Regions from separate parts of the Diaphorobacter sp. MNS-0 genome, predicted to be linked through region 2. Evidence: riboswitches for the same ligand, from Rfam matches in the RefSeq annotation. Region 2 holds a riboswitch; the other holds the start of a gene.
The links. Region 2 has a riboswitch for cobalamin ahead of bluB (5,6-dimethylbenzimidazole synthase). Riboswitches for the same ligand answer to the same signal wherever they lie in the genome.

Region 1 (14,879 bases), 1.7 Mb from region 2:
GCGCTTTGGCCTGGCGCACCTGGGCGAGGAAGAGCGCGTGCACCTGAACCGCGTGTGGCACCGGCTCTCCCCGTGGCCCGACTGCGTGACGGGGCTGACGCGGCTCAAACGCCGCTACACCATCACCACCCTCTCCAACGGCAACATCGGGTTGCTCACCCACATGGCCAAGCGCGCCGGCCTGCCCTGGGACTGCATCCTGAGCGCCGAGGTCTTTCGCGCCTACAAGCCCGATCCCGCCACCTACCTGGGCGTGGCCCGCGTGTTCGAGCTGCCACCGCAGCAGGTGATGCTGGTGGCCGCCCACCACGACGATCTAGCGGGCGCGCGCGCCTGCGGCCTGCCCACGGCTTATATCGAGCGGCCGCTGGAGTTCGGCGCGGGCCACGCCAAGGATGTCTCGCCACGCCCAGGCAACGACCTGCACGCGCGCGATTTGCTGGACTTGGCGGACCAGTTGGGGGCGTAAAGGCTGTTTTGCGTGCGCAATGAAAAAAGGGCTGGCACCTGACGGCACCAGCCCTTGAGGCAGGAGGACGGACCTGGACAGCCGGGCCCGTGTTTTTGCCGGCTTACTGCTTGACGGCTTCGATCTGCGCCACGATGCGCACGTTCTTGGGGAAGCCGTACTGCACGCCGTAATCCACGCCGAAGGCCGTGCGGTCGATCGTGGTCTCGAAGTCGCCGCCGCACACTTCACGCTTGAGCATCGGGCTGTCGTAGCAGGCGAACTGGTTGGCCTTCAGGGTGACGGGCTGCGTCTTGCCCTTGATGGTCAGGTTGCCCGACACGGCCGTGAGCTTGTCGCCCTCGAAGGTGAACTTGTCACCCACGAACTTGGCGGTGGGGAATTTGGCGGCGTCAAAGATGTCCGCGCTCTGCAGGTGCTTGTCGAACGGCGCGGTACCGGTATTGACGGAGTCGATGTGCAGCGTCAGCTCCACCTTGCCGGTCTTGCCGGCCTTGTCGAACTGCACGGTGCCTTCCTTCTTGTCGAAGCGGCCGCGGTTCACGCTGGCGCCAAAGTGGCTGATCTCGAACGTGGCGAAAGTGTGCGTGGGGTCCACGGCGTACGTGGCGGGCTGGGCGTGCACGGCACCCGCGGTCAGGGCAGCGGCGGCAGCGATGGTCAGGAAGGTGGAACGCATGTCGGTTTCTCCGTAGTAGAGGTTGGTGATTAAAAAGGGGAAGCGTTAAAGCTTGGGCACGCCGGTCAGGGCCAGCTTGAACTTGACCTGCACCTCGTCGGCCACCATGGACGTGTCGGCCCATTCGTTCTCGCCGATCTTGAACGCCAGGCGCTTGATGGCGAAGCTGCCCGCCGCGGTGGTGATGGCGCCGCTTTGGGTCAGGGTGACGGGCACCACGACGTCATGCGCCGCGCCCTTGATGCTGAGCTTGCCGGCCACTTCGTATTTGCCTGCGCCCACGGCCTTGATGGCGCTGGACTGGAACGTGGCCTGCGGGAACTTGGGCACGTTGAACCACACGGGCTTGGGCAACTCGGCATCGGTTTCCTTCACGCCCAGCGTGGCACTGCCGGTATCCACGGTGAACGCCACCTTGCTGGTGGCGGGCTTGGCGGGGTCGAAAGCGACCTGGGCATCAAACTTCTTGAAGCGACCCTCGACGGGCACGCCCATCTGCTTGCTCACGAAGACGATCTCGCTCTGCTCGGGCACGAGCTTTTGCTGCGCGAAGGCGCTGCCTGCGGCCAGCAGCGCGGCGCCGGCCAGTGCCATGCCAGCAAGACGGGGAAGGGACGACTGCATCATGGTGAATGCTCCATTCATGGATCAGGACAGGAAGAGAAACGGGCTCAGCCACGCGCCGGCAGCATGCGGCCTACCAGGCCGTCACGGTCGATAAGCTGGTGCTTGACTGCTGCCGCCACGTGCAGCACGACCAGGGCGGTCAAGGCGTAGGCGCTGATGGCGTGCAGGGGCTTGATGGCCTCCGCCAGGGCAGGACTGACCGGCACAAAGTCAGGCAGCGGCACCAGGCCGAGAAAAACGATGGGAAAGCCCGCGGCCGAGCTGTAGGCCCAACCCACCAGCGGCACGATGAGGAACAGCGCATACATCAGGTAATGCACGCCATGATGCGCGGCCTGCTGCCAGCGCGGCATGGCTGCCAGCACCGCCGCAGGCAATGCGGGCGGACGGTGGGTCAGGCGCCACAGCAGCCGCAGCACCGACAGCGCCAGGATGGCCACGCCCGCCCACTTGTGCCAGTTGTAGAGCTTCAGGCGCTGGGGCGAAAACGGCAGCCCCGTCATGTACCAGCCGACACAAATCACGGCCACGATGGACAGGCCCAGGATCCAGTGCAGGGCGATGGCGGTGGCGCCGTAGCGCGCGGGGCGTGGTGCGGAAGCGGTGGTCATACGGAATGGTGGCGGTAGAGGAACAGTGCGCGGCGATTGCCCGGATGGGACCCGCAGCAGAGACGGCGCTCTGTTGAAGTGACGCAGTCTAGAGTGCACTCCGTGCGGTAAGTTTCAACCGTATTGATGTTTCGATTCAAAATTTATGAACGACAGCGGTTAACCACGTTGGACAGGGGCCCTCGCGCACCCGCGTGCGCAGCAGGGCATGTCATGATTCGCGCATTGGCCTTCGCCACCTTTGCGTTCGCCGTCGCCGCACTTTCACCGCATCCCCATGACTCCTCCCTCCACTTCCGTCGTCTACGGCACCGAAGACGTGCTGGTCTCGCTGTGCAACTCCGTGACCCGTGTGCTGTCGGTCGCCACCCAGGGCCCCGTGCACTACTCAGGCATGGTGCAGCGCATCACCAAGACCTGCCTGAAGCCCGACATTGGCTGCTTCGTGCTGTTCGACGGCGGCTTCTCGGGGCTGGTGATCATCAATTTCTCGGCCGCCGCAGCCATGGAAATCTACGAGCGCTACATGCTCAGCATGGGCATGTCGGCGCAGGAACTGGCCAGTTCTTTCACCTCTGACGAAGTCAGCAACGTCATGGGCGAACTGATGAACCAGGTGGTGGGTGACTTCACCGGCAAGGTGCGCCGCGAACTGCAGACCCACATCACGCAGAACCAGCCCAAGATGCTGGTGCTGAACCAACAGGTGGTGCTGAGCGTGGACGCCAACCTCGACCAGCCCGAGGCCCGCCGCGTGACCTTCTACACGGGCAGCAACAACATCTTCTATCTGGAACTGGCGATCGACCGCACACAGTTCATCAAGCTCTACGACTTCGAACCCCAGGACGCGCCCGACCCCGACGCACTCATGGCGCAGGCGGCAGCACCCGCGCCAGCGGCAGCCCCTGCCAGCGCAACGGATGCCGACACCGAGGCGCTGCTCCGGTCACTCGGCATGTAGCATCTTTTTGCTATTAAAAATATAGCTGTTAGCGCTTATCCGTAAAGCGCTAACAGCCATTTTCACTCATAGTCCGCCTGCGTCCTACGACAAAGGAGGCCTGGTGCCGACGGCGCGCCCGCACACGCCTTCTAGGCTGGAAGCCATTTCCACAGCGGAGTGCCACCATGCCCCAACGCACCTGGAGCGCCAAACGCGAGCGCCAATACGAGCACATCAAGGACAGCCTGCTGGAGCGCGGCGAAAAGCGGGACACCGCCGAAGAAATCGCCGCACGCACCGTGAACAAGGAACGTGCCCAGCACGGCGAGGCCAAGCAGGCCGTTCCCCACACACTGCAGGACACGCCTGCCCCGGTACGCGGAGGCCAGCGGTCGCACCAGGGCCCGCAAGGCCGCACGCGCGAGCAACTCTACGAGGACGCCCGCCGACGCGGCATCCCCGGGCGTTCCAAGATGAACAAAGCCCAACTGGCGGCTGCGCTAAAGCGCTGACGACGAGCCCCCACAGCGCCAAACCACAAGCACCGCGCCGCCCCGCCACCCGCTTACAATAGGCGGCTTCGCGGAGACTTGGGTGAGTGGTTTAAACCAGCAGTCTTGAAAACTGCCGACGGGCAACCGTCCGTGAGTTCGAATCTCACAGTCTCCGCCACCGCCAGAAAAATCAGCGCCTCGCGAGGGCGCTTTTTTTATGTCCATTCGGGGGCGGATGAAGCGGGTTTTCAGGTTCACATGCCAATCCGTGACGGGCCAATCGCCTCTGGCATTGCGTTCACAGCATGGTGCGCAATGACTCGCCGGTAGCGCCTCCAGCAGCTTCAGGCGCGTGTGTGCCGAGTGACATGGTTCGCGTGCGCCTGGCACCACTTCTTTCATGGCTGGTGCGTGGTGCCCCCTCCCGAAACACAACGGCCCCAAGACCGTTGCGCACCACATCTATGCCGCTGCAAAAAGCAACGCCAATGCGAGTACGGTACCGCCAACATAGGTGCCCAGCGCCCCCACGGCACGGAAAGGGTTGGGACGCGCCAGCGTGGCAGAAGCCAACACGCCCATCACCAACAGATAGCGCGACGCGGTAACGCCCACCATCACCCAGCTGGCCCATTCCGCCGAACTCCGCTGACCCAGCAGGTAGATCAGAAGCGCCAGCATGGCTGCATATTCGGCAGTGTTGCCGTGGGCACGCACCGCCTTGGTCAGCACATGGGCTGGATCGTCTGCCCCTGCGCACAGAATCCGAAACCGAGCGCGGGTCGCACTGACGTACAGGCCGCTCAGAAACAAAAGCAGCGCCAGCGCAGCAATGCAGAAAACAGCCACAGTCGAAGGTTGCATGGTGACTCCCCAAAGGTAGATAGAAACCCCGCCCACCGGCAACGTACGCCAGCCCGGTTACAGGCCTGTTGCGGAGTACCGTTCCAGTGCAGCGTCTTGTACGCAATGCCCGAACGTCCTGGCACCTCATGGAAGTACCGCCGCTCGACAGGAAGCGTTGCGGCGCCTTTCTACCATCGACACCTGTGGTGCCACGCGGCGAGCGCATTCCGCGGCGCTCACTGCTCCATCAACGCCACCGGTCGCCGGGCACCCCCCATTCGCCGTCATGGACCAACCGGTGCCAGCGGCACGCGGCCGCGCTCGCGCTGCAGACAGAGGTTCTGGACGGCGCTGGCGGTGCGCGCCAACGGCGCGATAAAAGGCCGCGCGTTCGGCGGCGGTGTGGGCGTGGGGGCCGTTATGGCGTCTCGTTCAGCCAATCGCGCTGCGCGGAAGTATCTTCCAACGCCAGCAGCGCACGCTTGCGCGGCAGGCCGCCGCCAAAGCCGGTCAAGCTGCCGTTGCTGCCGATCACCCGGTGGCAGGGCACGACGATGGAGACCTTGTTCTGCCCGTTGGCCCCAGCGACGGCGCGCGTGGCCGTGGGCTGGCCGATGGTCCGCGCCTGCTGTGCATAGCTGCGCGTCTCGCCGTAAGGGATGGCCAGCAGCGCCTGCCACGCGGCGATCTGGAATGGCGTGCCCACCAGGTCCAGCGGCACACCGAACACGCGGCGGCGGCGCCCGAAGTATTCCGCCAACTCACTGGCCAGCAGCACGGTGACCGCATTGCCCTTCTCCTGTAGGGCCTTACCGCGAGCAGCCTGCACCTGGGCCAACTCACGCTCCACACCCGGCTGCCCCACGAACTCCAGCAGACACAGCCCCCGGTCTGAAGCCACGGCCAGCATCTCGCCCAGCGGGGTAGGCATGGTCTGCGCATACAGCATGGCGCGGCGCCCCCTCAGTCCTCGATGCCGCGCTGCGCGGGAATGCCCGCCTGGAACGCATGCTTGATGAGCTTCATCTCCGTCACCGTGTCGGCGATGGCGATGATTTCCTCGGGGCAGCGGCGGCCCGTCAGGCACACGTGCACGTCCTTGGGCCGCGCCGCCAGGGTGTCCAGCACCTCTTGCAGTGGCAGCCAGCCATAGATCAGGGGATAGGTGATTTCGTCGAGCACAACGAGGAAGTTCTCGCCCGACAGGATGGCCGCACGGGCCTTGGCCCAGCCGTCGCGCGCCAGTTGGGCGGAGTGGTCCAAGTCCTTGCTCTTCCAGCTGAAGCCGTCCCCCAGGCCTTCGATGGGCAGGCCGATCTGCTCGAACATGCGGTGCTCGCCAAAGCGGGCGCCGGGCACCTTCATGAACTGGAAGACCTTCACGGCTTTGCCCCGGCCATGCGCGCGCAGCGCCAGGCCGAAGGCCGCCGTGCTCTTGCCCTTACCGTCGCCGGTGTTGACGATGACCAGGCCCCGGCGCTCGCCTTCGGCCTTGTCGTAGCGTTTCTCGGTGGGGGGAGTTTCAATCTGCATGCAGTGCCTCAAGAAGAAGTCTGGGGAAAACAAGCCGTCACGGGAAACGATGGAGCACGCCGCGCCTGGAAGGCCGCATGTGGCGCACCAACTGCAGCGCCAGCTCCTCCATCGGCAGCCCCGGCGCCACGCGCAGCGAACGGTGATGCGGCAGGCGCCAGCGCTGCCAGGCTTGCATGCGCATGGCGCCGCGCATCCACAGGGCACGGAGAAAGGCCAGTGCCACCCGCACGGGCACGGGCCACAGCAGCACCTGCGCGATCTGGGCAAAACCGGCGTCCAAATTCATGCGTTCACACTCCACGCCCTCTGCGGCCGGCCGCCGGCCGCAAGGGGTTCAAGGGAAAGGGGAGCAGCGCGTTCACCGCTCCATGCGGGGCAGCGCCATCCACAGGCCGTCGATCTCGCGCACCTGGATGCGCCGCTCGAACACCTGCTCCAGCGCGGCGTGCGTGGTCGTGCTCTGGCATGGCCCGTGGTGCACCACGCCGCCGGCGGCCATGATGAGCATGTCGTCGGCCTGCAGCGCGATGGATACCTCGTGCAGCACGCTGACCACGGTACCGCCCTGCCCCACCAGGTCGCGCACGGTGTGCAGCCAATCGGTCTGGTGCGGCGGGTCCAGGTTGGCCAGGGGTTCGTCCATGAGCAGCACCGGCGCCTGCACGGCCAGCGCGCGCGCCAGCAGCACGCGCTGGCGCTCGCCTCCCGACAGTTCCGACAGCGGACGGTCGCGCCAGTCCCCCGCCTGGGTAGTGTGCAGCGCCTGCTGCACGGCGGCATGGTCGGCATCGCTGGCCGGCGCCATCCAGGCACGGTGCGGCAGGCGGCCGAGCATGGCCACGTCGTAGGCGGGCAGGTCTTCGGCGGCGGACTCGTTCTGGCCCAGCCAGGCCAGTTGGCGGGCGCGCTCGCGCGGGGGAATGTCGGCCAGCGCGCGGCCCAGCAACTGCACCCGTCCTTGCACACGCGCATGGCGCAGCAGGCCTGCCAGCACCTTGAGCAGCGTGGACTTGCCCGCACCATTGGGGCCGACCACGCTGGTCCAGCGGCCAGCGGGCAGGTCCAGGTCAACGCCGCGCAATATGGAGGCATTTGCGATGCTGGCGCTTATCTGGCGTGCGCTAACAGCTATGTTCTTCATAGCGAGCTTCCCAGCACCCGGCGGTGCATGAGCCACAGCAGGTAGCTGCCGCCCAGCGCGGCGGTGAGCACGCCCACGGGCAGTTCCTGCGGCGCCACCACCCAACGCGCCAGGATGTCGGCGGCCAGCAGCAGTACCGCGCCCATCAGGCTGGACAGCCACACATGCCACTGGTGGGTGACGCGCGCAATCGATCGCACGAGGTGCGGCGCCGCCAGCCCGACGAAGGCAATCAGCCCGGTGTGCGCCACGGCCGTGCCGGTGGCCAGGGCCAGCGCCAGCACCAGCCCCGCGCGCATGGGCACGATGGGCAGGCCCAGGCTGGCGGCCGTGGCTTCGCCCAGCATCAGCCCGTCCAGCAGGCGCGACAACGCCCAGGCCGTGGCGGCGCACAGCAGCCAGCCGCCAGCCATGATGGCGCAGGCCTGCCAGCCCACGAAGGCCGAACTGCCCATGGTGAAGACCTGCATCGGCTCCAGAATGGCGGGCTGCGCCACCTGGATCAGGTCGCGCGCAGCGCCCAGCACCACGCCCACGATCACGCCTGCCAGCAGCAGGCGCAGCGTGTGCTGCACACCACGCGCCAACACCAGCGTCAGCAGCACGGCGCCCGCAGCACCCGCGAAGGCCAAGCCCGTCACGCCCAGTCGCGCCAGCCAGCTCGCCGTGCTGGGCGACACACCCAGAACGGCCATGGCCACGGCGCCGCCCAGCGCCGCGCCCGACGCGCTGCCCAGCAGGTACGGGTCGGCCAGCGGGTTGCGAAAGAGCCCCTGGGCAATGGCGCCCGCCAGCCCCAGCAGCGCTCCGGCCAGCCATGCGCCCAGTGTGCGCGGCAGGCGGATGTCCCACACGATCTGCTGCGCCAGCGGGTCGCCGCGCAGGTTCAGCAAGCTGCCAAAGCCCGTGCTGCCGACGCTGGCGCCGAGCAGCAGCAGGGCCACGCTGGCGGCCAGCAGCCACAGGCCCAGCCAGCGCGCGCGGCGGCCGCTGGCGTCGGGGTGCAAGGAGGTGGCATAGGTGGCTGGCATGGCGGTGGTCGCCACCATGGTAGAGGGCTGCGGAAGGCGCGCGCTCATTCGTACTTCTCCGCCAGGCAGCGGGCCATGATGCGCGCGGCCTCGGCCATGCGCGGGCCGGGGCGCACCACCACGTCTGACAGTTCGGGGCCGAAGTCGCACACGCGGCCCGCCTTGACCGCGGCCAGGTGGTTCCACCCCGGGTATTGGGTCATGGGCTGCATGCTGCGGTTGGCCACCATCAGTACGTCGGGCTGTGCGCGCAGGACGAACTCGGGATTGAGGCGCGGAAAGGGCCCCAGCTCGGGCGGGACCACGTTGCGCGCGCCCAGGCGCACCAGCGTCTCGCCGATGAACGAACTGGCCCCCGCCGCATAGGGGCCGCGGCTGACCTCGAAGAACACCCGCGCCCCGCGCGCGCGCTGCGGCAGCGACTGCGCGGCGGCCTGCACGGCGGCATCGATCACGCGCCACACGCGCTCCGCGCCGTGCTCCGGCGGAACGGCCAGCAGTTCACCCAGCACCCCCAGCACGCGGCGCACGTCCGCATGGGTCTTGTGGTCCAGCGCCAGCACCTTCACGCCCAGCGCCTCCAGCCGCTCGCTGACGCGGCTGCTGACGGACAGCAGTACCACGTCCGGGCGCAGCGCGACGATGGCCTCGATGTTCGGGTCCAGCCCGCCGCCCACCTGGGGCAGGCGCCGCACGGACGCGGGCCAGTTGGAGTAGCGGTCCACCCCCACCAGGCGCTCACAGCGCTGCAGCTCGCACACGCTCTCGGTCAGCGACGGCAGCAGGCTCACGATGCGCTAGGGCGGCTGGTCGAATCGCAGCGCGCGGCCCCGGTCGTCGGTGATGGTTACTGCGTGGACGCTGGGCAAGGCCAGCAGCAGGCCCAGCAGCCAGCCGGCGGCAGCAAGCTGGCGGCGCCAGCGAAGAGGCATCATGGTGTGTCCTTCAGGGCAAGCGGCAGGCCCGCCGCCATCAGCGTGACGCGCTGGCAGGCTGCCGCCGCGCGCTGGTTCAGGGCGCCCAGCGCGTCCACGAAGGCGCGCACTTCGCGCCCCAGGGGGATCACGCCCAGGCCGATCTCGTTGCCCACCAGCACCACGGGGCCGGGCGCGTGCGTCAACGCTTCAAAAAAGTGAGCTGCCTGCGCTTGCCAATCGGGCGCTAGAGGCTGTTTTTGCTCTACATCTTGGGGGTCGGCCGGCATGAGCCAGTTGGTGAGCCACAGGGTGAGGCAGTCCACGACGATCAGGGTCTGTGGGGTGCTGTGGCACGCCAGGGCGTGGGCCAGATCGCGCGGCTCTTCCACGGTCTGCAGGCCGGGCACACGCTCGGCACGCTCGCGCTGGTGGCGGGCAATGCGCGCACGCATCTCGTCGTCCCACGGCTGGCCGGTGGCCAGCAGCAACGCGCGGTGTGCCGGCGCGGCCTGCAGCCACTGGCGCGCCAGCAGTTCGGCGCGGCGCGACTTGCCGCTCTTTTGTCCACCCAGGATGAGTTCACTGCGGGCGATGGTCTGCGGCGCCGCGTTCATGGCCCCGCCTCCGCGCCCAGCAAGGCTGCGGTCGCCTGCGGGCTGGATGCAAACCATGCGTGAAAGTAGCTCGCGCGGATGCTGCCGTGGCGGTACACGGCTTCACCGTCGTCCGGTGCCCCTGCATGGTCCGGACGCTGGGCGCGTGCGCACACGGCGGCCGGGCTGTCGGTGACCGAGTAGTGAAAGGTGTGGCCGCGCAACTCATGCGTGCCCATGCGCAGCGCGCGCGGCCCCAGCGCGGCCAGGCGCCGCTGCATGGTGGCATGACCCGGCAGCAGCCCCCACAGGGGCACGCGGCGCCCGTCGGCCAGGGTGATGGACTCCAGCAGCGCCATCATGCCGCCGCACTCCGCCCACACGGGCCGACCCGCCGCCACGTGCGCCTGCAGGCTGTCGCGCATGGCCGTATTGGCGGCCAGCGCATCGGCGTGCAGCTCGGGGTAGCCGCCGGGCAGCCACAGCGCGTCGCAGGCCGGCAGCGCAGCGTCGCGCAGCGGCGAAAAGCGCACCACGCGCGCGCCCAGCTGCTGCAGGGTGTCGATATTGGCTTCGTAGATGAAGCAGAAAGCCTCATCCGCCGCCACGGCCACGGTGCGGCCGGCCAGCAGCGGCGTGATGGCGGCACGGCCCTCGGGCGTGCCGCCGAAGTCCACCGCCCAGCGCTGCAGGTCCGCGGCGGACATGCGGCCCAGGGGCGTGCCGGTCAGCGCATCGGCCACGGCGTCCAGCCGCTGCAGGGCATCGGGCAGTTCGTGCGCTGCCACCAGTCCCAGGTGCCGCTCGGGCAGAAGGCCACCAGGCTCCCTGCCGCCCGCAGCGTCACCCACGACCCGTGGCAGCGCACCCAGCCAGTCCGCAGCGTCGGCCAAGCCGTCCCGCAGCATCTGCGCATGGCGGTCGCCCGCCACGCGGTTGGCCAAGACACCGGCCCATGGCAAGCCCGCACGGTAGTGCCGCAGCCCATGCACGATGGCGCCCAGCGTGCCCCCCATGGCAGAGGCATCCACCACCGCAAGCACCGGTATGCCGAAGCGCTGCGCCAGGTCGCCCACGCTGTGCTCGCCGTCGAACAATCCCATCACCCCTTCGATGAGCAGCAGGTCTGCTTCGGCCGCCGCGGCGCGCAGGCGCTGCGCGCAATCTGCCGCACCGGTCATCCACAGATCGAGCTGGTGCACGGGGGCGCCGCTGGCCAATTGGTGCCAGTGCGGGTCCAGGAAGTCGGGCCCACACTTGAACACCCGCACGCGCCGGCCTTGGCGTGTGTGCAGGCGCGCCAAAGCAGCGGTGACGGTGGTCTTGCCCTGCCCAGAGGCGGGCGCGGCGATGACCAGGGCGGGACAGCGGCTCATGGTGTGGCAGTCGGTGATAGCGTTACTGCGGCGCCCACTTCAGGCCCACGTAGAACGTGCGGCCGCCGGTGGCGTAGGTGCGCGCCAACTGGTAGTCCTTGTCGGCCAGGTTGTCGACGCGGGCCAGCAGCGTCACGTTGCGCGCCACGCGCTTGCTGGTGTAGAGGTTGAGCGTGGTGTAGCCGCCCAGTACGTTGGTGTTGGCCGCGTTGTCGTACCGGCGCGCGGATGCGTAGAGCTCTGCCCCCAGCGTCCAGCCTGCCACCAGGGTGTCGGCACCCAGCGTGGCGTAGCGCTTGGCACGGCGCGCCAGCAGTTTGCCGCTGTCCAGGTCACGCGGGTTCTGCCAGTCGATGGAGCCATGCACCGACACGCCCGCGATGCGGTGCGCGGCCGACAGCGTCACGCCCTTGTACTCGGCGCGGCCCACGTTCTCGTAGCAGCCGAAGCTGGAATCACAGCGGCCCGCGGCGCCGAAATTGATGAGGTTGCTGACGCGGTTGCGGTACGCCACGACACCCACGCTGCTCTCTCCTTGCGTCCACCGCGCGCCCAGCTCCACGTTGCGCCCCTTCTCGGGCTGCAGGTCGGGCGCGCCGTATTCGCTGAAGCGGTGGTAGAGCGTGGGTGCACGGAAGGACGTGCCGGCCGCTGCCGTGACGCGCCACTGCGGCGTAATGGCGTAGCCATAGGACAGGCTGCCCGTGCTTTTGCCGCCGAACTCGCTGTCGTCGTCATAGCGCAGGTTGGCCTGCAGCGTATGGGCGCCCTGGTTCAGGCCATAGCCCAGCGCGAGCGCGTTCTGTGAGCGGTCACGCTGGAGGTCGCCCACGAACTCGGTGGCGGGGTTGTGCAGTTCGTCCTCGCGGCGCTCCAGCGCGGCTGTGAACAGATGCGCGCCCAGGCGCCACTCGTTTTGCAGCAGGTAATTGTGCAGCGTGGTCTCGGTCATGTAGAAGTTGGGCCGGGTGCTGTATTCACTCTGCCCCTGCGTGACCTGCAAGCGCGTGCTGTACACGTCGCTCCACTTGGCCAGCCATGCCAGGCTGGCCGTGCGCAATTGGTGGTGATTGCGGTCGTCGGCCGTTTTGCTGCCGTCGTACTGCGAGTTGAGGTTGCTGGCCAGCAGCGTGCCCTCCAGGCGATGGGTCGTGTCGAACTGCACGCCCAGTCGGGCATTGGCAGAGGTGCGGCGGTAGCCGTCTTCGTCCGGGTTGTAGGCGGAGCCTACGCGGGCACTGAAGCCATCGGCGCGCTCATGCGACAGCCCCAGCGCATAGTCCACCTGCTCGGTGCCGCCACTCACGCCGGCCTGCACCGTCCGCGTGCCCTGGTTGCCCAGGCCCACGCCCACGTAGGGCGCCGGCGCACCCTCACCCCTTTTGGTGAAGAGCTGGATCACGCCTCCCATGGCATCCGAGCCGTACACAGCAGCCGCTGGCCCGCGCACGACCTCGATGCGGTCGATCTGCGACAACGGGATTTGCTCCCACACCACGCCGCCGGTGGATTGCGAGTCCAGGCGCACGCCGTCCAGGTACACGGCGGTAAAGCGCGACTCCGCGCCGCGCAGGTAGACGCTGCCATTGCTGCCCTGGCCGCCATTGCGCGTGATCTGCACGCCTGGCAGGCGCGAGATCACGTCAATGACGCCTACCGCGCCGCTGGCCTCGATAGTTTCACGGTCGATGACGGACACATCGGACACGATGTCGGCCAGCGGCCGGGCCACGCGGGTTGCCGTGATGACGGTTTCACGCAGTTGGGGTTCTGTGGCTGCCTGGGCCAGCAGGGTCTGGGACACGGCGGGGAAAGCGGCGGCCAGCGCCAGCGGCAGCACGGCGACGCGCGCGTGCACGGAAAGCGCACTCAAGCGCACATTGAACGGACGGGTGTTTGTCATGTGGGGCAAACAGAGAGATCGCCACGGCCGACCTCCCCGTCGGCACCTGGGCATAACGGCCCAGGTTTCACAAAAGGAAACGCGGAGCCACCTCGTTGGCCGGTATCCGGGCTGGCGGAACGCTCTGCATCGCCTTCCCAAACGCTTGTTCAAGGCGCTCAGTGGCTTGTCAATGAAGAGGGAGCCGAGGTACGGCTCATCCGCTGACCGTTGCGGGGGCAGCGCAGGCACAGGACGCACTCCATGGCGGAGGGCCCCTCCCTGCTTCCCGTTGAACTGCGGCATGTGAACCACGCCGCTAGCACCAACTGCGCAATTTTACGATGGTTCGCACGCCGATCCCTACAATCGGCAGCGTATGGCCTCCCCCTCTTCCATCGACCAGATCGCCGAGCGCGTTGAGCGGCTGCTGCTGCGCCATGCCGAGTTGCAGCGCACCAATGCCCTGTTGGCGCAACAGGTCGCGGCGCTCACCCAGGAGCGCGATTCCCTCCAATCCCGCCTGCAGGCGGCCCGTGCCCGCGTGAACGCATTGCTGGACCGCCTGCCTGCCGAGCCCGAACTCCCCGGCACTGCCGAGACGAAAGACGCGCCATGAAGCAGATCGAGGTACAGATCCTCCAGCAAAGCTATCTCCTGGCCTGCCCGGACGGCCAGGAGTCGCGCCTGCTGGAGGCGGTCGAGCGCGTGGATACCGCCATGACGCGCATCCGTGACGCGGGCAAGGTACGCGCGCGCGAGCGCATCGCCGTGCTGGCGGCCCTCAATCTGGCTTTCGAGATCGCCGACCGCGAAGCCGCCGATTTGGCAGCCGCCTCAGCCCCTGCGCGCATCGCCCCCACCCCGGTCGCGCCGCACGTGCACGACAGCGATGAGCGCGTGCAGCAGTTGCTCCTGCGCCTGGACGAGGCGCTGGGCGAGGATGGGCGCCTCCTATAACCACTACGGCGAAAGCCTGCCCCCTGGCTGCACACGGGCGGCCCACTACAATGAACATGTCTGCGGTGCTGCCGGGCTTTATATTTCCTTGAACCAATGCTCATTGAGCACGGGCTTGGTACATCGCCCGGTGAGCGTGATCATCTCGCGTCAGATGAACCCAACGCCTGGCTGCCCTCGCCCACCTGAACCCCCGGTTCAGGATGCCGGTCCGGTGGCATTCGCAGACACCTTTTCTCCGGTAATCGCTTGCGCCCTCGCTCCGGGTGAGTGCCAGCGACCTCAATACCTGCTCAGAAAATCCGGCGCTCCGCGGCCAGCGCGCGCAACCCACCCATCTGCAAGGCACAGAGCAGACCTTGGTAGTCGTCGCACCGATGCCAAATATCCTGGCGTGGTTCGGGCGTTCCCATTCCTTCGGCAACCTCACTGATACGCAGCGCGCGCCCCAGACGTACGGTGGCGCATCCAGTAAGGCAGCGATGGGTAGCTGGATTTCTCCACGTCGATGAGAACAGACTCGTCACTTCCGCTGGTAGAGATCTGACAGCGATACGTCACGCCTGAGCGTCTCAGTTTGCACCATTCGCTTGCCACGGCATGCTTCGCAGAGCCGCTGTGGTTCCACAAAACGCTGTTTTCAGGGCACGCACCACGGCGCCGGCTGCCCATGGACAACCTCCATCCATAGCGCCCATGCACCCAGGGAAAAAAGCACACCACCTGCCAGCCGAGACCCCCACGCCCCACCCTTCACGCCGATCCAAGCGC
Region 2 (14,879 bases):
GCGCCTCGCCGAAGTACAGGTCGCCATAGGGGTCGTCCTCCACCACCAGCACCTGGTGCCGCGCAGCCAGTTCCAGCACGCGCTTGCGGCGCTCCAGGCTCAAGGTGGCGCCGCTGGGGTTGCCAAAGGTAGGAATCAGGTAGACCAGCTTGGGGCGGTGCTCGACGATCAGCCGCTCCAGCGCATCGGGCTGCACGCCCTCGCCGTCCACGGGCGCGCTGATCACCTCGGCGCCATAGAGGCGAAAGCACTGGATGGTCGCAAGAAAGGTGGGGCCCTCGACGATCACCTTGTCACCGGGGTCGATCATGGTCTTGCCGAGCAGGTCCAGCGCCTGCTGGCTGCCCGTGGTGACGATGAGCTGCTCGGGCGCCAGCCCCGCCACGCCCTTGCCTTGCATGAAGGTGGCCAGTTGCTCGCGCAGCGGCTGGTAGCCCTCGGTGGCGCCGTACTGCAGCGCGGCGCCGGGCTCCTCGGCCAGCACGCGCTCGCTGGCGGCGCGGATGCCGGCCACGTCGAACATGGCGCTGTCCGGGAAGCCGCCCGCAAAACTGATGATGCCGGGCTTGCCCAGCAGCTTGAACAGTTCGCGGATGGCGGAGGTTTCAACGTTATTCAGGCGGTCGGCAAAGGCAAGCGGCATGGACGGCAATCGGGTGGATGGGTGAAAGACGGTAGCCCCCATTGTCGCCAATTGCCGCGCAGCTTTCCTGCGGCGCGCCCCTCAGCCGGCGACAATCGCCGCCCATGAAGCCCCAGGACATCGAGCCCTTCTTCGCGGCGCTGCAGGCCGCCAACCCGCAGCCCAACACCGAGCTGGAATACACCAACGTATTCGAGCTGCTGGCCGCCGTGCTGCTGTCGGCGCAGGCCACCGACGTGGGTGTGAACAAGGCCACGCGCCGGCTGTTTCCCGTCGCCAATACGCCGCAGGCCGTTCTGGAGCTGGGCCTGGACGGCCTGGAGGGTTACATCAAGACCATCGGCCTGTACCGCACCAAGGCGAAGAACCTGATGCAGACCTGCCGCATCCTGGTGGAGCAGCACGGCGGCCAGGTGCCGCGCACGCGCGAGGCGCTGCAAGCCCTGCCCGGCGTGGGCCGCAAGACCGCCAACGTGGTGCTGAACGTGGCGTTCGGCCAGCCCACCATGGCGGTGGACACGCACATCTTCCGCGTGGGCAACCGCACCGGCCTGGCGCCCGGCAAGAACCCGTTGGCCGTGGAGATGCAGCTGCTGCAGCGCGTGCCACCGCAGTATCTGGTGGACGCCCACCACTGGTTGATTCTGCTGGGCCGCTACGTGTGCCAGGCACGCAAACCGCGCTGCTGGGAATGCGTGGTCGCACCCTGGTGCGACTACGAGCCGAAGACGCCGGCGCCGTTCAACGCGGGTTGATCAACCTTGCGGGGTGCTGCCGCGGCAGCCGCCGGCATCAGCGCACGCCCTGCGCCACCAGCTCAGCCACCAGCGGCTCTCCCAGGTAGTGCGGGCCGTCGAAGGCCAGCACCTCCCACCCCTTGTAGGCATCGATCTGCGGCAGGAACTCCGCCGCCGTGGCGCTGCGGAACCCGCCTTCTGGCGCGGGGCGAAAAGCCTCGGCAATCATCTGCACGCGCGCCTGCCCCAGGCGGTAGGTCAGCACCTGCAAGTACTTCAGCGCAACCTCCGGACTGCGCGCATGCACGCCCACGCCGTCCTGGAAGAACACCCCTACGTCGCCCGGCAGCCAGCGCTCGATCCAGTCCGCCAGCGCGTGCGGGCCAAGGTTGGCGCTGTCATAGGCGCTGATCCACAGCGGGCGTGGCAACTGCGCCAGGCCCTGGGACCACTCTGGCCCCGGCAGCCAGGTGGGATCCACCTCCAGGGGGAAATACCAGCCACCCAGCTTCAGCGGGAGCCGCTGCACGATGGGCACCAGGGCGTGCGCCTGCTCCACCAGAAGCGCCACCGAGGCACGTGCCTGCGCCTCTCCATGCATGGCCGCCAGTCCCACGATCACCTCCTGGGCCCAGGGCTCGGCGGCGATGCGCTCCCAGTCGGGTAGCTCAGCCGCGATCGGAGGCAGGCCGGTGCCCGGCACAAAAGCCTGTGAATCCACCGCCGTCCATTGCACCAACAGGCGGCGAACGCCCAGTTGCGCCCAGTTGCCCTGGGGGCGCAGCGTGCGCAGGCTGGGCTGCCACACCATGCCGCCGAGGTGGCGCAATGGCGCGCCGGACGACGGCGGCCAAGACACCGCGCACGGCAGCATAGCCACCATGGCCGCGCGCCGTGTCAGGGTCAGGGCTTGCGCTGGCGGCTGGGTGAGGTCCACGTGTAGCCCATGGCCGTCAGGCCATCCACGATTTCCTTCAGGTGCGTATAACCGCGCCCGTCATACTTCTGCGCCTGGGACTCAACCGCCAGGAAGGGGTGGAAGAAGAACGAGGCAAAGCCGTCACGCACGACCTTCTGGTAGCGCGCGTTTTCCAGCACCTCCTTGGATGTCAGCTCCTCATCCGCCCCGAACTCGAAATACTGCAGGTTGCCCAGGTTCTCCGGCAGCACGCGCAGGCCATAGCGGTCGCGCTCGATGACGAAGGGGAAGAACTGGTCCACCATGTAGTCCCCGGCCTTGAGGTCGGGCTGGTCGGACGTGTAGTACCAGGGTTTCAATAGGTCACTTGGTAGAGAAGATTCTTACTACTTTTTCATCAATTGGCAAATTAGATCAACAGTATTTAACTATTTACCGGTGCGTGATAGGACCGCTTCTGGTTGCACAGCCCCGTCGAATTCCTCATGCGCCCATCCTGAAGATGGCAAGTGCCGGCAAGACACTTAGCGCATCGCTCCGTCCACCCCGGCCGCTTGAAAACTCGCCATCTCGCGCAGCACGCGGCATGCCGACTCCAGCAACGGCCAAGCCAGAGCGGCACCTGAGCCTTCTCCCAAGCGCAGCCCCAGGTCCAGCAGCGGCTGCGCCTGCAAAGCCTGCAGCATGTGGCCATGGCCCCGTTCGCCGGAGCGATGGGCAAACACACAGCGCTGCAGCACGGCAGGCGCCAGGCGCACGGCCACCAGCACAGCCGCGCAGGTGATGAAGCCGTCGACCACGATCACACGACGCTCGGCGGCGGCCTGCAGCACGGCGCCGGTGAGCGTGGCGACTTCAAAACCACCCAGGGCGGCCAGGGCCTCCAAGGGCTGCCTAGCACCGGCGTTGGCCGCCAGCGCCTGCTCCAGCACGGCCTGCTTGCGCGCGATGCCTGCCGCATCCAGTCCCGTACCGGCACCCGTGCACTCGGCCAGCGGCACGCCTGCCAGACGCGCCAACAACAGCGACGCCACGGACGTGTTGCCGATGCCCATCTCGCCCAGCAGCAGCGCGTTGCCGGGCATGGCGCGCACGATATCCATGCCGTTGCGCAGCGCCTGGGCGCACTGCGCCTCGGTCATCGCAGGGCCGACGCTCGCGTCCTGCGTGCCCGCCGCCACACGGCAGTGCACCAGGCGAGGCGCATCGGGAACGGCGTCGCGCGCGGGTACTTCGCGCGCCACGCCGCAGTCGGCCACGGTGAGCTGAAGGCCGTGCTGGCGCGCCAGCACGCTCACGGCTGCGCCGCCTGCCAGAAAGTTCTCGACCATCTGCCAGGTCACGTCGCTCGGGTAGGCCGATACGCCCTTGGCCGCCAGGCCATGGTCGCCCGCGCACACCAGCATCTGCGGCGCCTGCAGCATGGGTGATTCGGTACCTTGGATCTGGCCCAGACGGAGGGCGAGTTGCTCCAGGCGCCCCAACGCACCCAGTGGTTTGGTCTTGTTGTCCAGCTTGTGCTGCAGGGCTTGGGTCAACGGCCGATCGGTGAGGTCAGCAATGAAAGGCAGGTCGATGATCATGGCGTGTTTCGATTGTCAAAAAAGGTCCAGCGCGGCCCCGACTCACGGGGCGCACATCAAGAGGTGGCCGTATTGCGGGGCGGGCCCCATGCGTTGTGGCTGGCTTATGCCGGTGCGGTCTGGCGACTGCACTGCGCCGCAGCCTGGTCGCACCGCAGATGCGCGATGAGCGGCTGCTGGTCGTCGCGCTGCCCCCATTGCTCGAAGTACACCAGGTCTTCCACGGGCAGGCGCGGAAGCCAGCCAGCGGTTTCCAGTTCGGGCTTGGCATGGAAGTGGCTGACATAGCCGACACACAGGTAGGCGATGGGGGTGATGCCCTTGGGAATACCCAGCGCCTGCTGCAGGTCAGCCTGGTGAAAGATGCTCACCCATCCCACCCCAAGCCCCTCGGCGCGCGCGGCGAGCCACAGGTTTTGCACGGCACAGACGCTGCTGTACAGGTCCATGGTTTTCATGTGGGTACGCCCTACCACCACCGGACCGGTGCGCTCGCGGTCGCACGTGATGCAGAGGCCGATGGGCGACTCCAGAATGCCCTCGAGCTTGAGACGCTGGTATACCGCGCGCTTGTCGCCCTCGAACATACCGGCCGCTTCGGCATGGGCCTTGGCGAAGGCACCATGCACCCGGCGCTTGGTGTCCTGCGATCGCACCAACAGGAAGTTCCATGGCTGCATGAAGCCTACGGAAGGCGCATAGTGCGCCGCGGTCAGGATGCGGCTGAGCACCTCGTCCGGTACCGGGGTGGGCAGAAACTGCCCGCGCACATCACGGCGTGAAAAGATGGTGCGGTAAATGGCGTCGCGGGCCTCTTGCGTAAAGGCGTGAACGCTTTGCGTGGCTTGCGCCTGCGCGGTATTCATGGCAGTCCCCTGTGCGTGAATAGGTCGCACGCTGCCTGGCCTTGCAGCGCGATGAACGTTCAGGCCGGTCTTCTGGCTTGGATTCATCTGACCCGCCGCGCCTTCCCGGCCTTGGCGGCCAGTGGCATTGAGCGGGGGTCATCTTCCTTACAGCGTTGGGCACGCGGCGGACTCCAACCGCCTTCCCGATTCTCCCTTTGCCTTGCGGCAGCGGGCACCTGAGGACGGGGATGATAACAACCGCAATTCAACCGCAGTTATCGTCCTTTACTGCGCAGCGAGGGCATCCAACGCCCTGGGCTCGAAGTGCCGTGCGATGCCGGCGGCCAGCCCCTCAAACACCGCATCCAGTGTCGGAGCATCGGCACCGAACAGTGCCCGCAGCACGGCTGCGTCCTCGAACAGGCCGTGCAGGTACAGGCCCAGCACATTGCCCCCGGGGTTCTGCCACGCCAACCCGGGCATGATTTCGCGCGCCACATCGCCGCTGGCTGCCATGGCCGGGTGCTGAGCAGTCTGGCCGTGGTGGATTTCATAGCCTTGCACAGCCACGCCGGCAAGATGCCGCCAGGCGCCTTGTACGGCGCCGAAGCACTGGCGCGTGGGCCGCACGGTCTTGGTGGCCTCGAAGCTCGTCACCAACGGCAGCAGGCCCAGGCCTGGGCCATTGCCGTCCACCCCCACGGTGTCGATCAACGCCTCGCCGAGCATCTGCAGTCCACCGCAGACTCCGAGCACACGGCCACCGCGTGCCGCATGGGCAGCAATCGCCGCGTCCAACCCCTGTGCGCGCAGCCAGGCCAGGTCAGCCGCCGTGGCCTTGCTGCCGGGCAGGACGATCCAGTCGGCGCCCTCCACATCCGCGGGGCTGCGCGCCCAGGACAGACGCACACCCGGCACATTTTTGAGCGGCTGGAATTCGTCCAGATTGCTGATGCGCGGATACGCCACCACGGCGATGCGCGTATGCACGGCACCGACGGCGGTGGAGCGCATGTCGAACACGCCGTCCTCCTCGGGCAGGCCATGGTTCCACTGCATCGGAATGGTGGCGACGACGGGCACGCCGGTCTTGTCCTGCAGCATTTGCGGCGCTGGCGCCAGCAGTGCCTCGTCGCCCCGGAACTTGTTGAGCACGAAGCCAGCGATGAGCGCGCGTTCTTCCTCGGGCAGCAACGCCCATGTGCCAAACAGGTGGGCAAAGGCGCCGCCGCGGTCGATATCCGTCACCAGCAGGCAGCGCGCCTCAGCATGGCGCGCCACGCGCATGTTGACCACGTCGCTGGCGTGCAGATTGATCTCTGCCGGCGAGCCCGCGCCTTCGATGACCACCACGTCGTTCTCGGCCCGCAGTGCGTCCAGCGCCGCCGCGATCTGCGGCCACACACGCTGGCTGCGGCCGCGCCATGGCAGTTGCGAAAGCTCATCGCTCACCTGTCCCAGCAGCACCACCTGGCTCTTCGTGTCGGCTTCGGGCTTGAGCAACAGCGGGTTCATGCGCACGTCGGGCACGGCCCGCGCTGCCAGCGCTTGGAAATACTGGGCACTGCCAATCTCGCCGAACTGCTCGCCCGGTGCAGCCACCACGCGCGCGTTGTTGCTCATGTTCTGCGCCTTAAAAGGCGCCACCTTCAGGCCCTGGTTGCTGTAGTAGCGGCACAGCGCGGTGGCCAGCCAGCTCTTGCCCGCACCGCTGGTGGTGCCCAGCACCATGACGCAGCGCGCCGGCCCGGGTCGGGTCTTGTTCATTGCGATTCCTTGTAGAGGCGCCACGATACCTCCAACGCCCGCTGCGACTGCGGTGGCAGCACGCCCAGGCGCACATGCCCGGGCAGGCCAAACGAGGTGCAGTCGCGCAGCTTGACGCCACGCGCGCGCAGCCACTGCAGGAAGGTCCCCACATCCTGCACCGGCGGACATGCCGTGAAGAAGTTGGCGAGACTGCCCGGCGCAACGGCCCAGCCCAGGGCCGCGCACAGCGCCAGTTGCGCGGCCTTCCATTCGCGCAGGGTCGCCAGCGATTGCGCGAGCCATGCCTGCGTATCCGGCCGGACCCAGGCCGCCAACAGGGCAACACCGTCGGCACCGACCGGCCAGGAGGCCGCCAGCGCCTGCACAGCGGCGACACTGCCATCGGCGACCGCGGCACTCGGCCCAATGGCATAGGCCGCGCGTACGCCGGTCAGGCCCAGCGCCTTGTTGGGCGTCCACATCTGCCAGGCGACATCAGGCGCTACGGTGGTGGCTCCCTCCAGGCGCAGTGGTGCATAGGCGCAGTCCAGTATGCGCAACACGCCGACAGGGGCCGGGGCGCACCACGCCGCCAGTGCAGCATCGGTCGTTCCCAACGGGCTGGCCGGTTCGCACGCCCAGTGCAGCGCCGGCTCAGAAGAAGGTGTGTGGCGGCAGTCCAGCCCCCACACCTGGGCCGCGCGGGTGTAGTCGCCGTAGCCATGCGCGGGCACAACGACCTGGCGCGCGCCGCTGCGTGCCGCGTGCGCGGTGATGCGATGAATGAACTCGCTGGCGCTGGCGGAGAGCACCACGCGCTGCACCGCCACGCCGTGGAACGTGGCAATCTGCGCGCGCAGCGCGGTGTAGGCCGGGTCGGGGTAGTGGATGAAGTCACTCTGCCGGAGCGCCGCGATGGCCTGCGGACAAGGACCGCAGGCGTTGGCGTTGGTGGAGAAGTCATGCAGCGGCACGCCCAGCGCATCCGGGCCGCCGTGCTGTGGCGCATGGTCAGACATGGGTGTGCACTATAGCTATCAATAACAGAGCTGCTACCGCAAGCACCACAAGCGCTAGCAGTGTTTTTGATGCCAAATGCACCGCACGCTGCGTGTCCGCGGCCTGGGGCGCACGCCCGGGGGCGTTCAACACGTACACACCAGGTTTGGACAGGCGCACCCCCAACGCCAGCGCCATCGCCCCCATGGGCCACCCGCCGTTGGGCGACGGCGTGAGACGCGACTGCGCGCGCAGATCAGTCCAGCGGGCGCCACTGCCGCGCGAGATGCCCCACAACAGCACCGCCGTGATGCGCGCGGGCAGCCAGGACAGCACATCGTCCGCACGCGCCGCCCACTTGCCCGCCCATTGCCAGTAGCGCCCGCCGCGCATGCCGGGGTATCCCCACATCGCGTCGGCCGTATTGGCAAAGCGGTAAAGCGCCGCACCGGGCAGGCCCAGCAGCACGAACCAAAACAGCGGCGCAATCACGGAGTCGCTGAGGTTCTCGGCCAGGGATTCAATGGCGCTCTCGCGCACGGCCGCCGCATCGAGCCCTTGCACATCACGGCTGACCAGCCAGGACAGTCGCTCGCGCCCCGCATCCAGCGACTGCGCCAGCGCATCTTCCACCGCCAGCACTTCCCCGCGCAGCATGCGCCAGGCCAGCAAAGGTTTCAGCAGCAATCCCACAACGAGCGCTGCACCCCAGACGGGAAGCAACGCGAAGGCGACCCACTGCAAAGCGCCGGATACTATTAAAACGATAGCTGCCAGCGCGCACCAGAAAATCGCTGCAGCGCAAAAAGACCGTATATCCCGACCTGTGGCCTGCAGCGGCGCGATGCGCATACCGGCCCACCCCAGCGCCCGCCCCATCCACACGACGGGGTGAAAGGCAGCAGGGGGCTCGCCCCAACGGCCGTCAATGGCCAGCGCCAGCAGCAGGGCGCAAGCCAGGAGGAAAGGATCCAGAGTCCAGAGCGGCATGGGGTGAGCCTAACGTGAATACAAGCGATACACGGAAGCCGCGCGGTTCGCGCTAACTCATGCTTTGTCGGACATCGGATCTGCTGACCACACGTCTCAATGCGCCGTCTGTCGGCACTAACCCCCCGCTCATCCTTCGTTCCAAACACATGCAATGAATTCTGCCTAGCATGCCGGCATGCAACTCCCGCACGCACCTTCCAGACAGCACTGGCCTCAGACTGCCGAACGCGGTTTCACCGTCATCGAGCTGATGGTGGTGGTGACCATCATGGCCGTCCTTGCAGCGCTTGCTACGCCTAGTTTCACTCCGATCATTGAAAGATGGCGCGTGCGGCAGGCAGCCAACGGCCTGGAATCCACACTGTATTACGCGCGATCCGAGGCCATCAAGCGTGGCGGGGATATCACAGTCGTCGCAACAAGCGGCGCCGACTGGGCCACAGGCTGGTCAGTGTGTGCCGGCGCGTGTTCAGCAAGCACCACCTTGCAAACGTCCAATGCTCCCGATCGTGTCTCCGTCACGCCGGACCCTGCAGGGGGCACCATCACGCTAGACCGATGGGGGCGCATGAACAAAGGTGCGGGCGTGTCCACCTTCGGTTTTCGCCTGGTCCCCCAGGGCAAGCTCAGCAATGACTCCTCCGCTGCGTCCTTGTGCATTAACGGCGGAGCGGCCATCAAACGGCAGGCTGCCACCTGCTGACTCCCATGTGAAGGCTCGACTATGACGAGGTATCCACATGCCCTCCTTTCTCTTAGCAAAGCACACCCGCGACGCCAAAAGACTCAGGAACAAGGGATTCACAGCCGTCGAATTGATGGTCACCGTCGCTATCGTGGGCGTGCTTGCAGCCCTGGCGGCTCCCAGTTTCTCTGCGCTCATTGAGCGCTGGCGCATCACGCAGACCACCGACATGTTGAAGTCCACACTGCACTACGCCCGCTCGGAAGCCATCAAGCGCGGAGGAAACGTGCTCATCCAAAAGATTGCCAACAACACCAATGGCTGCACCACCGCGACCGGAAACGCCGACTGGGACTGCGGATGGTTCGTTTGCGAAGACACGAACGGCAATGGCACATGCAGTTCCACAGAGCCAGTGTTGCAGCGCTATGAGACTCCATCCAGGGTCCAGGTCACCCGCACGGGCGGTGGCACCGCCATCAAGCTCAATCGCTGGGGACTAGTGAATGGCACCTGGGTGGGTTTCAGCATCGTGCCACTCGATCAATCAGTCAGTCACCCTGCTGCCCGCGGCGTTTGCATGAGCGCAGGCGGACGTATTCGCACCATTCGATCGGAGGAACTTCCGTGCACGCCCTGACCCTCTCCGTCTCCTTCCGCCCCAGAAGCCAGCGCGGCATCACCCTGATTGAGTCTCTGGTCGCGATCGTGGTTGCTGCCCTGGGAATCCTGGGTGTCGTAGGTGTTCAGATGCGTACGCTCAGCGACACGCAAACCACTGTGCGTAGAGCTCAAGCCATCCGGCTCATCGAGGACCTGAGCGAACGGCTCAAGGTTCACCCCAACGCGCTCAACGCCGTCAACCCCACAGGCGGTGCGGCCGCCAGCTATGTGGCCGATAGCTGGGGGTCCGCATTGACTGCTCCCAGCGTGAACTGCACCACAGCCAAATGCACACCAGCCCAGCTGGCCGCCTACGACCTGTGGGCTTGGCGTACCTTGGTTCGCAACACTCTTCCCGCCGGAGACGGCGTGGTCTTTCTCACTAAAGGGGAAGATGGAGCTGCGGGCAACCAAAGGCAACTGGGAATCATGCTCCGTTGGCGGGAGAACGAGCGCCAAATCGACGGCACTGAGGAGGATAAAAAGAAATACAAGAACAACATTGATGCCAGCAAGCTTCAAAAGGCTGACGGCAGTTTCGTGAGTGGCACTGGCAAAACTACGCTGGACACCGGCTGTGGCGACGCCAGCTTTACCTGCCACCTTCAGTACATCCCCATCAGTGCACGTTGTGCCCCCGATATCTGGGCCGGCTCGACTTGGCACTTCTGTGCCGGGGCCTGACCCTCCAGGACGACATCACAAGGCTATTGGCATGACACGTTCTGCAGCACCTTTTCCGCAGCGCCAACGCGGCGTCACCCTCATCGAACTGCTCGTCGGTCTCATCATTGGGCTGCTCACCGTCGCCGTGGCAATGGGAGCGCTCATGGTCTCTCGCGGCGTCAGTGGCACAGTCAGTGACGCCAGCGAAATTCAGCAGCAAGGCTCCTACGCCATGCGCGTCATCGGCCAGCAAATCCGCCAAGCCGGTTCTCTCAAGTTGGATCTATTCCCCTCTGGAGCGATGGCGGGAGCAAGCGACACCTTGGAACATGTGGTGCCAGTCGCCCTCGAGGCGCGCACACCCCCGTCAGGCAGCGACGCCGGCTGGGACCCAGCCACCGACACAGTCGGTTTCTACACGCCATCGGGCAAGCCCGGCGGTCCCATATTCGGCTTTGCGAGTTTCACAGAGAAAGTCACCACGGGCGCTGCCCCCGAATATCAGGCCCATCAGGCATTCAATTGCCTAGGCCGCGCGGGAACCACAGTCACACGCAGCAACTTCCGGCTGCAAGACGGCGTACTGCGCTGCGGCGATGGCGGCGCTGATGACGAGCCCATTGTTCGCAATGTGGCAGCCTTTCAGGTGCGCTACGTGATGCAGGACATCACGACCACCCCCGGCATCCCGCAAGTCGAATACGTGGCCAGCCACAGTGCAGTGGAATCAGCCACCAATGGATGGGCCAAGGTGCAGGCTGTAGAGGTTTGCCTGGAGTTGTACGGAAACGAGCCCATCGACCTTCCGGCGGGCAGTACCTATACAGGATGTTCCGGTCCCGTGGCCTACAGCACGCTCACGGGCGAACGGGCACGTCGCCTGCATCTCGCTTTCCGCAGCGTGTCCCAGTTGCGCGGCCAAGGCCAAACAGGCGCGGTGCTTTAACCAATGTCGGGCACATTCACCATGCACCAGCGCATGCCTACACATCGACTCCCACGCAGCTCCCAAGGCGCGCAGCGCGGTGTCGCACTCTTCGTGGTCCTTGTTTTCGTCATGCTCTCCATGTTGCTGGCGCTGTGGGCGTCACGCACCTCGCTCTTCAACGAGCTGGTCGTGGGCAACGATGCAGACTACCAGCGCGCCATGGAAGCAGCCCAGGCGCTGCTGCAAGACGCGGAGCTGGACATTCGGGGAGAACGCGCAGATGGCACAGTGTGTACGGGCTCTGCGCCCGTATGCCGTCTGGGTTCGGTTGCCAAGATTCCCGTGGAGGCGAAAGACGTTGCAGAACTCCTCGCCACTCTCGAAGGCATAAATACCGGGCCGCGCTGCAAGGATGGCCTGTGCCTCAAGCGTACGGGCTACCAAGATTTCTGGAACGACAACGATGCCAATACCGGCCTTGCCGCAATGCAGGCCGTGGGCACGCGCTACGGCACCTACACCGGCGCCAAAGTGGGCAATGACGATTCACCCGCCAACCCCATTTTGCGAAATACGGCTACAGGCCAGGGCGGCTGGTATTGGATCGAAGTGCTGCCCTACCTGCCCGACGTTGCCAACGCCAACCTGATCGCAGGCATCGGCGCCAACTACCTGGCAGTAAACGTACAGCCCAACGTCATCTACCGCATCACCGCCATGGCCCAGGGGCGCAAGGCCAATACGCGGGTGGTGGTGCAACAGACATACGTGCGGCACCGACTCAAAGACTAAGAGCTATAGAAATAGGAGCTGTTAGCGCTTGACAGACAAGCCCTACAGCCAGATTTCAGTACTATTTTCAACGGAGAACGCCATGCCTTTCCATGCAAGCGCCCGCCGCCATTTTCGACAAACACCACTGGCCGTTTTGATTGGCGCCGCTCTCTCGTCACAGAGCGCGCTGGCCGCGTTAGATTTTGCACAAGCGCCGCCAGGCACTGTGGAGCCGTATGTGGCACCGAACGTAATTTTGTCGTTGGACGATTCGGGCAGTATGGGCAGCAGTGCGGGCGCGGGTCTGGGCACACGCGCCAAGGTTTTGAAAGATGCCCTCAAGGAAACGTTCAGCGACGAGTCCCTGCTGCCCAACGGAAAAATCCGCTTGGCCTGGCAATCCATGGGCATGAGTTACAACCACGACAAGTCCTCCGGCTGCGGCTACGTCTCTGGCCTCGCCCTCCAGCACCTGAGCACCGCCGCCGCGTCCTCTGCGAGCAGCAAGAACCTGATGCGCATACTGGACAGTACCCACCGCGCCACCTTCCTCGACTACGTCGACCGCTATAGCGGTACCTGCCTAGGCACTACCCCAACCCCCCAAATGGTGCGCAATGCCGACCAGTACATGCGCGCATCCCTTCATCAAAACGGCCCCTGGGCCGACGTGCCCGGCACCAAACTGGCGGATGCCAAGAACGACAACAAGCCCTTGGGCTGCCGACGCAATTACCACATTCTGCTGACCGATGGCGGATGGCAAAGCAGTCACGCAATCGCGCCCGACACTTCCAAGCCCAACTACGACGGCTATGGCTCGGACTCGACTATGAACAACAAGCCCTTGCCGAACGGCAAGACGTATGACGTTACCTCATCGCAAACGCGGCCCTACCGCGACAAGCAGAACTCAACCGTCGCCGACTGGGCTTTCATGAGTTGGGCCGATCCGCTGCAACCCGCAACCAGCCTCCATGGCAAGGTAACGCCCTTGCCCGATTACGAGAACGCGCCCCCTACGGAGATCTTCAAGAATCACGTTACCGGAGCAACGGCCACACTGGAGAAATTCTGGAACCCCCGCTACAACCCCGCCGACTGGGCGCACCTGACTACCTTCACCATCGGATTCAGCGCCGACGCACTGCCCCAGCTCAGTTACAAAACCACCTCAGGCTCCAATACCATCACCCCTCCAAAATCCACGCTTCCCTATGGTTTCGATGGCGACTTTGCCGAGTACGCCAACGGCACCTACGAGTGGAGGGCCCTCAGTGACAAGGGCCAGGACATGTGGCACTCAGCTATCAACGGCCGCGGCCAGTTCTACGCTGTGGAGAAGGGCGAAGACTTAAAGGAGGCGTTCAGGCAGATCGTGCGCACCATCAACGCCGAAACCGAGCCCGACCGAGGCTCCACCGCCACCAGCGGTAGCAACGCCTCGCAGAACGACGTAGGCATTTTCACTGCGAGCTACGTTCCCAAAGAAGGCTGGCGTGGCGCCGTCTCAGCCGAAACCTTCAAAAGCGACGATGGTTCCACGGAACAAGCCTGGGAAGGCAAGACCACTGCAGACAAGCTTGATGACCCATCGTTCAATGTTTCCAATCGCCTGGTGCTTACTTGGAGCGACGCGATTCCCAGTGGAAGTACCGAGGAAATCGGGGGCACATCCTTCGAATGGGCCAGCCTCAGCGAGGCTCAGCAAACCCTCCTCAAAGCAACCGGAGCAGATGGAGGGCCCTCAGGGACTACAGGGGAAAGCGGTACCAACCGTATAGCCTATTTGCGGGGTGACCGCAGCCTGGAGTGCCCTAGCTCCGGCTGTACTACGGACAAGCCGTTCAGGCAGCGCTGGAGCCGGCAGGGCAGCATCGTCAATTCAGAAGTCTGGTACGTGGGTGCTCCTGTCAGCAACTACGCGATGGAAGGTTATGCCGCATTCACGCGTACCTGGGCCAAACGCGAGCCCATGCTGTATGTAGGTGGAAATGATGGGATGCTGCACGGGTTCACAGCGAAGGATGGAACGGAACGCCTCGCCTATGTCCCGCGCGGCGTGATGCGTGACCTTCCCAAGCTCACTAATCCCTCCTTCAACAACAACCACCAGTATTTCGTCGACGGCTCGCCGATGACCGGCGACGTATTCGATGGCGCGTGGAAAACGCTCTTGGTGGGCACCCTCGGGGCCGGTGGCAGAGGCTACTTTGTTCTGGATGTGACGAACCCAGGCACCACCGATGGCGGCGCCAGCAGCTTCACCAAGGCCAATGCCAACAACCTGGTTGTGATGGACAAAACGCTGCCCGCCAGTACGACACCGGTGAACAATGATGCCATCGACGATCTGGGACACATCTTTGCCAAACCGGTGCTGGATGATGCCAACCCCCAACGCACCACGCAAATCGTGCGGCTGAACAACAACCGCTGGGCCGTCGTCATGGGTAACGGGTACAACAGTGCCAACGGACGGCCTGTACTGTTAATCCAGTACCTCGACGGCGACAAAGAACTTCTGCGCATCCCGGCGGTAGCAACGGACAGCGGAAACGGCCTTTCAGCTCCTCGGCTCGTAGACATTAGTGGTGATGGCAAGCCCGATGTCGTATACGCAGGGGACCTTAAGGGCAACCTTTGGAAGTTCCTCATCAACACGAAAGATTCAAGCAGTTGGGGTGTCGCC

Region 1: another riboswitch for cobalamin. It lies ahead of K2L43_RS05620 (TonB-dependent receptor domain-containing protein); the one in region 2 lies ahead of bluB (5,6-dimethylbenzimidazole synthase).

Annotation. Positions count from the first base shown of each region.
Region 1 is NZ_CP080761.1:1,172,908-1,187,786, reverse strand. Features, by position in the region: gene K2L43_RS05700 (haloacid dehalogenase type II) at 1-469, shown strand, start outside; gene K2L43_RS05695 (YceI family protein) at 573-1,148, opposite strand; gene K2L43_RS05690 (YceI family protein) at 1,194-1,772, opposite strand; gene K2L43_RS05685 (cytochrome b) at 1,820-2,386, opposite strand; gene K2L43_RS05680 (DUF3334 family protein) at 2,664-3,350, shown strand; gene K2L43_RS05675 (plasmid stabilization protein) at 3,518-3,844, shown strand; tRNA gene K2L43_RS05670 (tRNA-Ser) at 3,917-4,004, shown strand; gene K2L43_RS05665 (MAPEG family protein) at 4,289-4,690, opposite strand; gene K2L43_RS05660 (methylated-DNA--[protein]-cysteine S-methyltransferase) at 5,091-5,603, opposite strand; gene cobO (cob(I)yrinic acid a,c-diamide adenosyltransferase) at 5,636-6,205, opposite strand; gene K2L43_RS05650 (hypothetical protein) at 6,243-6,494, opposite strand; gene K2L43_RS05645 (ABC transporter ATP-binding protein) at 6,567-7,349, opposite strand; gene K2L43_RS05640 (iron ABC transporter permease) at 7,346-8,380, opposite strand; partial or broken gene K2L43_RS05635 (ABC transporter substrate-binding protein) at 8,425-9,315, opposite strand; gene K2L43_RS05630 (bifunctional adenosylcobinamide kinase/adenosylcobinamide-phosphate guanylyltransferase) at 9,312-9,911, opposite strand; gene K2L43_RS05625 (cobyrinate a,c-diamide synthase) at 9,908-11,266, opposite strand; gene K2L43_RS05620 (TonB-dependent receptor domain-containing protein) at 11,289-13,169, opposite strand; cobalamin riboswitch at 13,249-13,493, opposite strand; gene K2L43_RS05615 (hypothetical protein) at 13,528-13,767, shown strand; gene K2L43_RS05610 (cell division protein ZapA) at 13,764-14,108, shown strand; gene K2L43_RS05605 (sulfite exporter TauE/SafE family protein) at 14,749-14,879, opposite strand, start outside.
Region 2 is NZ_CP080761.1:2,835,197-2,850,075, forward strand. Features, by position in the region: gene K2L43_RS13525 (PLP-dependent aminotransferase family protein) at 1-643, opposite strand, end outside; gene nth (endonuclease III) at 748-1,398, shown strand; gene K2L43_RS13535 (hypothetical protein) at 1,436-2,317, opposite strand; gene K2L43_RS13540 (DUF2334 domain-containing protein) at 2,284-2,658, opposite strand; gene cobT (nicotinate-nucleotide--dimethylbenzimidazole phosphoribosyltransferase) at 2,824-3,882, opposite strand; gene bluB (5,6-dimethylbenzimidazole synthase) at 3,987-4,748, opposite strand; cobalamin riboswitch at 4,793-4,985, opposite strand; gene K2L43_RS13555 (cobyric acid synthase) at 5,016-6,497, opposite strand; gene K2L43_RS13560 (aminotransferase class I/II-fold pyridoxal phosphate-dependent enzyme) at 6,494-7,498, opposite strand; gene cbiB (adenosylcobinamide-phosphate synthase CbiB) at 7,491-8,468, opposite strand; gene K2L43_RS13570 (GspH/FimT family pseudopilin) at 8,647-9,174, shown strand; gene K2L43_RS13575 (GspH/FimT family pseudopilin) at 9,212-9,796, shown strand; gene pilV (type IV pilus modification protein PilV) at 9,793-10,503, shown strand; gene K2L43_RS13585 (PilW family protein) at 10,535-11,431, shown strand; gene K2L43_RS13590 (PilX N-terminal domain-containing pilus assembly protein) at 11,453-12,205, shown strand; gene K2L43_RS13595 (pilus assembly protein) at 12,288-14,879, shown strand, end outside.